Regions from separate parts of the Pseudomonas sp. microsymbiont 2 genome, predicted to be linked through region 2. Evidence: riboswitches for the same ligand, from Rfam matches in the RefSeq annotation. Region 2 holds a riboswitch; each other region holds the start of a gene.
What was found. A riboswitch is a leader RNA that binds a small molecule or an ion and turns the genes downstream of it on or off. The one in region 2 is predicted to bind cobalamin.
Positions count from the first base shown of each region.

Region 1: it holds a riboswitch for cobalamin, as region 2 does, so the genes downstream of both, cobW (cobalamin biosynthesis protein CobW) here and ACYUME_RS16355 (TonB-dependent receptor) in region 2, are expected to answer to the same signal.
Region 3: it holds a riboswitch for cobalamin, as region 2 does, so the genes downstream of both, ACYUME_RS13680 (ABC transporter ATP-binding protein) here and ACYUME_RS16355 (TonB-dependent receptor) in region 2, are expected to answer to the same signal.

Region 1 covers NZ_CM139112.1:3,299,265-3,302,503, reverse strand. The annotation lists gene ACYUME_RS14695 (CbtA family protein) at 1-400, opposite strand, end outside; gene ACYUME_RS14690 (CbtB domain-containing protein) at 411-596, opposite strand; cobalamin riboswitch at 695-921, opposite strand; cobalamin riboswitch at 981-1,179, shown strand; gene cobW (cobalamin biosynthesis protein CobW) at 1,280-2,347, shown strand; gene cobN (cobaltochelatase subunit CobN) at 2,351-3,239, shown strand, end outside.
Region 2 covers NZ_CM139112.1:3,649,183-3,652,421, reverse strand. The annotation lists gene ACYUME_RS16355 (TonB-dependent receptor) at 1-1,840, opposite strand, end outside; cobalamin riboswitch at 1,954-2,158, opposite strand; gene ACYUME_RS16350 (GNAT family N-acetyltransferase) at 2,239-2,808, opposite strand; gene ACYUME_RS16345 (carboxymuconolactone decarboxylase family protein) at 2,886-3,230, opposite strand.
Region 3 covers NZ_CM139112.1:3,049,923-3,053,161, reverse strand. The annotation lists gene ACYUME_RS13690 (FecCD family ABC transporter permease) at 1-59, opposite strand, end outside; gene ACYUME_RS13685 (ABC transporter substrate-binding protein) at 56-1,018, opposite strand; gene ACYUME_RS13680 (ABC transporter ATP-binding protein) at 1,015-1,791, opposite strand; cobalamin riboswitch at 1,900-2,106, opposite strand; gene paaZ (phenylacetic acid degradation bifunctional protein PaaZ) at 2,273-3,239, opposite strand, start outside.

The DNA of each region.
Region 1 (3,239 bases), 350 kb from region 2:
TGCCGGGCAGTTCCGGCGGCAGGCCAAGGGTCGGCGCCAGGCAGAACACGGCGAAGCCAGCCAGGCCCCAGAGCGCGCCGGTGGTCACGCGGCCAGGTTCGCGCAGGCTGTAGAGCGCGGCGAGGATCAGGGCGAAGCCCACCGCGACCACCAGGTTGCCGCCTGTGGTGGACAGCACGCGTTGCCAACCGTCTTCCGGGGCCCAGGCCTCGGCACCGTGTTCGTGCTCATGGGCGGCGGCGGTTTCGCCATGCTCGTGATGTTCGGTGACGGGGGCCGCGCTTTCATAGGTCTCTGCCTGGAGAATGAGCGGGGCCACCCAGAAACTCTGCAGCAAGGTCAGCAAAAGGGCCGCAAGCAGCCCGCTGAAGCCCGCGGTACGGGCAATACGCGTGATCATGCGGGTCTACTCAGTGGCAGGGGAAGGCGGCGCTGTGGCGGGTATCGTGGGCGGCGTTGTGCACCGCCTCGATGTGCGAGAATCCGGCGAAATACACCAGGCACAGACCCAGCAGGCTGGCGCCTGCCGCGACGATCAAGCGCTGGCTGAGGGTGATGGGGGTGGCGACGCTGTGCTTGGCACTGGTGTAAGGCATGACGCGTTCCTCTGCTGCTTTATTATGGCAACGGGCAAGCGCGACGCTCCAAGGCACGACTCGCCCTGGGAATACGACAGCGCCCGCCCACCGCGGGGTGTTCATCCGCACGTCAGGCCGGTCTCCGGGCTGGCGAGGCTGGAGCGGGGCTCCATCGAGGGCGGCCACCTTCCCATGCCGACGCGCTGGCACAGTGGTCTGGACGTCTCTCTCGCTTACCGTTGCGGGGGCAGCACCGGCTTTGTCCGCACACTGTCGAGGCGGCGTGACGCACCGGTTTCCCGTTTCACCCCCGATGGGGGCACCTGAACGCAATGCGCTAGCAAATCATGGGGCACGGCTTGCGTCAATCGCGGCGGCGGTTGACCGCGAAGCAGGCACTGCGTAGCCTTGCCGCTTCGAGGTTCTCCGGCCCAGGCCGGAGCTAAGACGGGAACGCGGTACAAGCCGCGGCTGCCCCCGCAACTGTAGGCACTGAAGGGTTCGGCACAGCCACTGCGTAACGCGCGGGAAGGCGCCGGCCCACCGGCATCGAAACCGGAACGGTGCAAGCCAGGAGACCTGCCTCGTGACGTTTTCGACTTTCAACCGGGCGGGGTGATCCGGTGGCGAACGCGCCCGGCCGGCCTGGCCGAGGCTGTCGTCCGGCCTGCCCGCGCCATTGCTGCCAAGGGCATCGCGACATGAAAACACTGGCCAAGCTTCCCGTCACCATCGTCACCGGCTTCCTCGGCTCGGGCAAGACCACCTTGCTCCGCCACATGCTCGACAACGCCCAGGGCCGCCGCATCGCGGTGATCGTCAACGAGTTCGGCGAGCTGGGCATCGACGGCGAGATCCTCAAACAGTGCAGCATCGGTTGCACCGAGGAAGAAGCCAACGGCCGCGTCTACGAGCTGGCCAACGGCTGCCTGTGCTGCACCGTGCAGGAAGAGTTCTTCCCGGTCATGCGCGAGCTGGTGGCCCGTCGCGGCGATCTCGACCATATCCTCATCGAAACCAGCGGGCTGGCGCTGCCCAAGCCGCTGGTGCAAGCGTTCCAATGGCCGGAGATCCGCAACGCCTGCACCGTCGACGCGGTGATCACCGTGGTCGACAGCCCGGCGGTGGCCGCCGGCACCTTCGCCGCCTACCCGGAGCAGGTCGATGCCCAGCGCAAGCTCGACCCCAACCTCGACCACGAGTCGCCGCTGCACGAGCTGTTCGCCGACCAACTGGCCAGCGCCGACCTGGTGGTCCTGAACAAGGCCGACCTGATCGATGCCCAGGGCCTGGCCAAGGTCCGCGCCGAAGTCGCCGAGGAGCTGCCGTCGGCGGTCAAGGTGATCGAGGCGAGCAGCGGTCGTCTGCCGCTGGAGGTATTGCTGGGCGTGGGCGCCGAATCCGAGGCGCATATCGACGGCCGTCGCACCCACCACGATTCGCACCATGACGGCGACGACCATGATGATCACGACCATGATGCCTTCGACTCGATCTCCATCGACCTGCCCGAGGCCGACGACAGCCTGCTGCTCGACGCGCTGACGCAGTTGGTCACCGAATTTGGCATCCTGCGCGCCAAGGGCTTCGCTGCCATCCCGGGCAAGCCGATGCGGCTGCTGATCCAGGGCGTGGGCACGCGTTTCGACAAGCACTTCGACCGTGCCTGGCGCCAGGACGAGCCGCGCATCACCCGCCTGGTGCTGATTGGCCAGGACCTCGATGCGGTGCAACTGGAGGCGCGCCTGCGCCAGGCCCTGGGCGCCTGAGCCATGCATCTGCTGCGGACCCAGCCCGGCGGTTTCGTGCCGGACGACAGCATTGCCGATCTCGGCCAGACCCCTGCCGAGCTGGTGATCCTCTGCAGCGGCGATTCGCACCTGGCGCTGCTCGCCGAAACCGCCGAGCAGTTGCCCGAGGACTTCCCCAGCCTGCGCCTGGCCAATCCCATGCAGGTGCAGAACCACGCCTCGGTCGACCTTTATGTCGACGAGGTACTGCGTCACGCCAAGGTAATCCTGGTGTCGCTGCATGGCGGCGTGGGTTACTGGCGCTATGGTGTCGAACAGTTGGTCGAACTGGCCAGCCATGGCGTGCAGTTGATCCTGGTGCCGGGCGATGATCGTCCCGACCCTGAATTGACCGGCCTGGGCACGGAGCGCGGCGAGCATGCCGAGCGGCTTTGGCACTATCTGCGCCAGGGCGGCAAGGGCAACGCGCTGAACCTGCTCAATTGCCTGGCCAGTCAATGGCTGGGGCGTGATTACGCCTGGAGCGAGCCCCAGCCTTTGCCGCGTACCGCCGTGTACCACCCGGCCAGGGCCAGCGCGGCGCTCGAGGACTGGTACGCCGAGTGGCATCCCGAGTGGCCGGTGGCCCCGTTGCTGTTCTATCGCTCGCATCTGCAGGCGGCCAACACCGCGTTCGTCGACGTGTTCTGCCAGCGTCTGCAGGCCTGTGGCTTGAACCCGTTGCCGATCGCGGTGGCCAGCCTCAAGGAGCGCGCCTGTCTCGATCAGGTCGAGGCCTGGCTCGACGAGGTGCAGGCCGAGGTGGTGATCAACACCACCGGATTCGCCCTGTCCAGCCCGGAGCAGCCCAACCTGCGTCCCCTGCGCCGCGACGTGCCGGTGCTGCAGGCCATCTGCGCCCAGGACAACC
Region 2 (3,239 bases):
GCGGGACGTTGGCCGGACGATTGCCGGCGCGGTCCATCACGCCCTGGGAGGTGCTTTGCAGATACTCGTCGTACTGCGCGCGCACCAGCGCGGCGTTGGCGGACAGCTGCCACTGGTTGCCCAGCGCCAGCTCCAGCGTGGCCTCGAGGCCATCGGAGGTCTGCTGGCCGGCTTGCTGCTGGAGCTTGGAGACCGGGTCATAGACCAGCAGCTTTTTCTTGACGATGTGGTAGGCGGCCAGGGTCCATTCCCCACGGCCTTCCCAGAAGCGCTGCTTGACGCCGAACTCGGTCTGCTTCGCCTCGGTCAGGTCGTAGTTCATCTGCGTCGGGCTGAGGCTGACCAGGTTGCTGACGCCGTCTTCGCTGGTGGAGTACTGGCCGTAGAACGACAGGTCTTCGGTCAGCGCATACACCAGGCCAACCCGCCAGTTGCCACCTTGCAGGCTGCGATCGTTGCGGGTGCCGTTGACCAGGTTGTCGCGCTCGATGTGGTTCTGGTCGCGGCGCACGCCGGTGACCAGCGACAGGCGTTCTGTCAGCTCGGTGCGGTTTTCGGCGAACAGGGCGAAGGTGCGGGTGGTGGACAGGGTCTGCGGCTTGAGCGGCGAGTCGCTGTGGAAGCCACCCGGAGCCGGGTGCCAGGGGTCGATGTAGTCGCTTGGCTCGGCATCGATATAGGGCGAGTTGCTGTCGACGTTGAAGCGGATCCGGTTGTATTCAGCGCCGGCCACGGTCTTGCTGCGCAAGCCGAACAGGGTGTGGTCGAAGGTGAAGCTCTGGCGATCGCCGATCTGTTCCTGGTTGTGCTTGATCTCCAGGTAGCTGCCACGTTGCAGCAAACCGGTATCGGCCTGCCAGGTATAGTCCTCGGCGTTGCGCCAGTGACGACGGCTCTTGATGTAGTAGAGCTGGTTGCTGGCGCTGACGTTGTCGCTGATGACCCAGTCGGTGTTGAAGCGCGTCCATTCGTCGTGGTAGCGCTGCACGTCGTTGCGCACGTTGTAGTTCTTCTTGCTCAGGCTGCCGCGCAGGTGACCATCGATCAGCGGGGTGCCAAAGTAGTTGGTCGGCTGCGCGTCGCCACGCTCGTGGGCGAGGGTGAAGCTCAAATCGTCGCTGGCATCGAAGCGCAGCGCGGCGCTGAGCGCCAGGCTACGTGAGTCGGTGCGGTCGACATAGCCGTTGCCTTCCTGCTTGTTCAGGGTGACACGGTAGCTGAGGCGTTCGCTCAGGCTGCCGCCGCTGTCCAGGCCCAGTTGCTGGCGATCCCAGGAGCCATAGCCGAGGCGTACATGATTGCGGATTTCGCCGGCGAACGGCTTTTTCGGGATCACATTGACCACCGCGCCGGTGGCGCCCTCGCCATACAGCACCGAGGCCGGGCCGCGGATCACGTCGATGCGCTCGACCATCCACGGATCGACCGGGAAACTCTGGGTGCCGGCGCCGGTGTACAGCCGCGCGCCATCGAACAGGGTCATGACCGAGCTGTGCCCGGTGAAACCACGGGCGGAGAGGGCGGTGCCGCCATTGCCCGGGGTGCCGATGAAGGTGATGCCCGGCGAGCGGGTGACGGCGTCCTGCACGGTCAGGTTGTTGCGCTGCTGGATCTGTTCGGCGCTGATGCTACTGGTGCTGGCCGGGGTTTCCAGGGCGCTGAGGTTCAGCCGCGAACCGGCCTGGGTCGGGGTCGTCAGGTCGACGGTTGCCTGGTCGCGGGTATCGGTGATCGCCGTGGAGGGCAGGGTGAGGGCGCCGACCTCGTGCTCGTCGGCCAGTGCCGGCAAGGAGACGGCCAGGCAGGCCGCCAGGGTATGAAGCTTGGGGTATCGGGACATGTCGTTCCACTGCTGCAGGAATGAATGGATCCCGGTGGAAACAATGCATAGACGCGCGACCCACGCACGCAGGCGCGCACGCGGATACCGGCCTGCGCCCGCCCACCGCGGGTTGCCAAGTGGAGCTTCAGGCCGGTCTCCGGGCTTGCGAGGGTCATGAGGCCTTCACCTTCCCATGCTGGCGCACAGTGGTCTGTCGAAGGGCTCGCTCGCTTACCGTTGCGGGGGCAGCGCCGGACTTGTCGTGACTACGACGCACCGGCTTCCCGTTTCACCCTGCGCGCGACGGCGCAGGACACCTGAAACTGGCGCGCATCTGACCATCGAATGGTGGGGGAGTCAATCGTTCGAGTGGGCGGGCGGCGCCGTGCAGTCGCTGTCGCAGAGCTGTCGGCGAGTCAGCGTCCGCGCCGTCGGGACACCCGCGCCTCGATATTCTTGCGACCGATCAGCAGGGCGGGCTTTTCCACCACCGGCTCATCGGCCAGCCACTTGTACATCACCAAGCTGTCCACCAGGCCCAGTTCGGCATGGCGGTAGGCCTTGGGCAGGCGCCCCACGGTCTCGAAGCCGAGCTTGTGCCACAGCGCCACGGCCACTTCGTTGGTGGCCACCACCGAGTTGAACTGCAGGGCCAGGAAGCCCTCCTGGCGAGCGAGCTTCTGCGAGTGTTCGCACATCAGCCTGGCCACGCCACGGCCACGGGCGTTCTCGCAGACCATGTAGCCGCAGTTGCCCACGTGGCCGCCGGGGCCGGCGGCATTGGCCTTGAGGAAATACGAGCCGAGCAGTTCGCCGTCCTGCTCGGCCACCAACGTGCGCAGGGGCGTTTGCAGCCAGAGCGCGCGGGCCTGCTCGAAGCTCAGTTGTGGGTCGAAGGCGTAGGTCTGGCGCGCCTGGACGATGGCCTGGAAGGTCGGCCAGAAGCGCTCGAAGTCTTCCGGTGTCATGGGGCGAATGTGGATCATGGCGACTCCTGCGCGGGCTGGGGCGCCAAGTCTGGTGGGGACCGCGCCGCCGCGCAAGGGCGGCGGCGCAATTGCCCTCAACCGTCGGCCTTGCCCACCGCGTCCAGGGCCCGGGCCGAATACACCAGGGCGGCGCCGGCATTCATCGCCACCGCCACGCCCAGCGCCTCGGCGATCTCTTCACGGCTGGCTCCATGCTTGACCGCCTGCTGCGAATGCACGGCGATGCAGCCGTCGCAGCGGGTGGTGACGGCCACGGCCAGGGAGATCAGCTCGCGGGTCTTGGCGTCCAGGTGGTTGGTCTTGGCCCCGGCGCCGCTGGCGGTCATGTAGCCGGCCACGGTATCGGGAGAGAGGTGCTTGAGATCGCCGATGCCGGCCATCAACTGCTTACGGTAGGCGTCCCAGTCCATCATGCTCATCGTCTTCAC
Region 3 (3,239 bases), 600 kb from region 2:
GCGACGAGCAGCCCGCCCAGCAGCAGGCGATAGGCTGCCGGGCTGCGCACCGGCATCACTGCCGGGCTCCGGCGAACAGCCGTGGATGCAGGGCGGTCGCCAGGTGCTCGATCGCCGCGGCGTTGTCCACCGAGGGCGTCACCTGCAGGTACGACAGCACCACGAAGCGCCGCTCACGGATGGCGGTGACGTCGCCCAGGGCTGGATGCTGGAGCAGGAAGTCGCGCTTGTGCTGCCAGGATGTCGGTCCGTAGTCGACGATCACGATGACTTCGGGGTCGCGCTCGACCACGCTTTCCCAGCTGACTTCGGTCCAGCTGGCCCGCACGTCGGCCATGACGTTGTCGCCACCTGCCGTGGTGATCAGCGCCTGGGGCATGCCCAGGCGGCCAGAGGTGGTCGGGCGGTCTTCGCCGCTGTCGTAGAGAAAGACCCGGGGCCGGGCGTGCGCGCCGGCCAGTGCAGTGGTCACCCGCGCCACGCGCTGGCGCAGCTGCTCGATCAGGGTTTCGGCCCGAGGGGCCACAGCGAAGATCCGCCCCAGGTTGGCCAGGTCGGTGTACAGGTCGTCGAGGCTCGCGGGCGGCCTGGGCATGATGCGCGAGCAGGACTCGCTGAGCTCGTACACCGGGATCCCGAAGGCCGCCAGGCGCTGCGGGGTGACCGGCCCGCCGACCTGCATGCCGTAGCTCCAGCCGGCGAACAGGAAGTCGGCGTCGGCATCCAGCAGGTTCTCCACCGACGGGTAGCGCGGGGCGAGTTCCGGCAGGCCGCGCAAGGACTGGCGCATCGACGGATCGAGGCTTTTCCAGCCGCTGATGCCGCTGTAGCCGACCATGCGCTCGCGCAGGCCCAGGGCCAGCAGCATGCCGGTCAGGTTGACATCGTGGCTGACGGCCCGCTGCGGGGCATGCGCGAAGGTCACGTCGCGGTCGCAACTGCGCACGCTGACGGGGTAGTCGCCGGCCAGGGCGTGCAGGGGCAGGGCAACGAGCAGGGTGCAGAGCAGGCGCTTCATGCGTGGCTGATCCAGGTGATGCGTGGGTGCTGCCCCACGGGATGGCGGTCGACCAGGGCGTGGACACCGAATACCTCGGCCAGGCACTGCTCGGTCAGGACCTGGGCGGGCGTGCCCTGGGCGACGATGCGCCCTTGCTCGATCACGTACAGCCGATCGCAGTAGGTCGCCGCCAGGTTCAGGTCATGGAAACTGGCCAGCAGGCTTAGGCCGGTACCGCGCAGGTGGTGCAGCAGCGCGAGCTGGTGGCGTGGGTCCAGGTGATTGGTCGGCTCGTCCAGCACCAGCAGGCGCGGCTGCTGGGCCAGGGCGCGGGCCAGCAGCACGCGTTGCTTCTCGCCACCGGACAGGCCGCTGAAGCCCTGCCCGGCAAGCGCGTCCAGGCCCAATTGATGCAGGGCCTGGTCGATCGGCGCCGGGTCGCCGTCACCGTCCAGCCAACCCAGGTGCGGGGTACGGCCCATGGCGACCACGTCGCGCACGCTCAGGCCAAAGTCCTCGGGAAATTCTTGCTGCATGACCGCGATGCGCTGCGCCAACCAGCGCGGTGGCTGGTGCCAGATGTCCTGGCCCTCGAACAGTACCTGTCCGGCCTGCGGCCGGCTGAAGCGGTAGGCGCAGCGCAGCAGGCTGGTCTTGCCGCTGCCGTTGGGGCCGATCAGGCCGACGCACTCGCCGGGGTGCACGTCGAGGTCGATGCCCTCGAGCAGGGGCGGCCCGCCGGAGAATGGCGACCAGCGCAGGCGCTCGATGCGCAGGAGGGGCGAAGCCATGGAAAAGCCACCGTCGCGAAGTGAATGAGTCCGACGGTGAGCGTGCGTGAAGGCATTGCAGACAGCAGGAGGCCGCAAGACCGGCGCGCACCCGCCCACCGCGGGAGTAGCCAACAGGGGTTCCAGGCCGGTCTCCGGGCTTGCGAGGGTCATGGGGCATTCACCTTCCCATGCCGGCGGCACAGTGGTCTGTCGAATGCCTTGCTCGCTTACCGTTGCGGGGGCAGCGCCGGACTACCCGCGCAAGGCGCGGTACCGGCTTCCCGTTTAACCCCTGGCGCGGCGGCCAGGGACACCTGAAAACAAGGGGCGCATCTGAGCATTTATGCGCGGATGAGTCAATGCGCGCACCCTGTGGGAGCGGGTTTGTCGGGACGCCGAACCGTCGCGAAGCAGGCGCCACGGTGAATGGCACCGGCTGCGCCGGTGTTCGCGGCTAAAGCCGCTCCCACAGCGCCCCGCTGAGTCAATGGGTTATGTGCTACTCGCGCTTCGACACCAGCGTCAGGATGTCATAGCTGGCCACCAGCTCACCCAGCTGGTTGGTCACTTCCACATCCCAGGCCACCACGCCCTGGGGCTGCCCCAGCGGGCTGGCCTTGTCCTGGTCGATCTTGCGCTTGCAGGTCAGCCGCGCCTGGATGGTATCGCCGATGCCCACCGGCGTGATGAAGCGCAGGGTGTCCAGGCCGTAGTTGGCCAGCACCGGCCCTTCACCGGGGCTGACGAACAACCCGGCCGCCGCCGACAGCACGAAGTAGCCATGGGCGATGCGCTTGCCGAACTGCGACTGCTTGGCGGCGATGTCATCGAAGTGCATGTAGAAGTGATCGCCCGACAGGCAGCCGAAGCTGACCAGATCGGCTTCGGTGACGGTACGACGGTGAGTGAGCAGCGACTCGCCGATGCGCAGGTCGTCGAAATGACGGCGGAAGGGATGGACCTCGGTCTCGATCACCTCGGCGCCACGCACGTATTCGCCGGTCACGGCCATCAGCATGCTCGGTGAGCCCTGGACCGCGGCGCGCTGCAGGTAGTGCTTCACCGCGCGCAAGCCACCCAGCTCTTCGCCGCCCCCCGCACGCCCTGGGCCGCCGTGCTTGAGTTGCGGCAAAGGCGAGCCGTGGCCGGTGGATTCCTTGGCCGCTTCGCTGTCGAGCACCAGCAGACGCCCGTGCCAGGCGGCCGCAACCGGAATGGCGCGGGCCGCCACGGCGCGGTCGGCGGTCACCAGGGTCGCCACCAGGCTGCCTTTGCCACGGGCGGCCAGGGCCAGGGCTTCATCGAGGTCGTCATAGGCCATCAGCGTGCTGACCGGGCCGAACGCCTCGATATCGTGGGCGCCGCCATCGCCGTGGGGATCACGGGCCAGCAACAGGGTCGGGGCGAAGAACGCGCCTTCGGCCACGCCTTGGCCTACCGGCGCGAAGCCGTCACTGGCGCCCAGC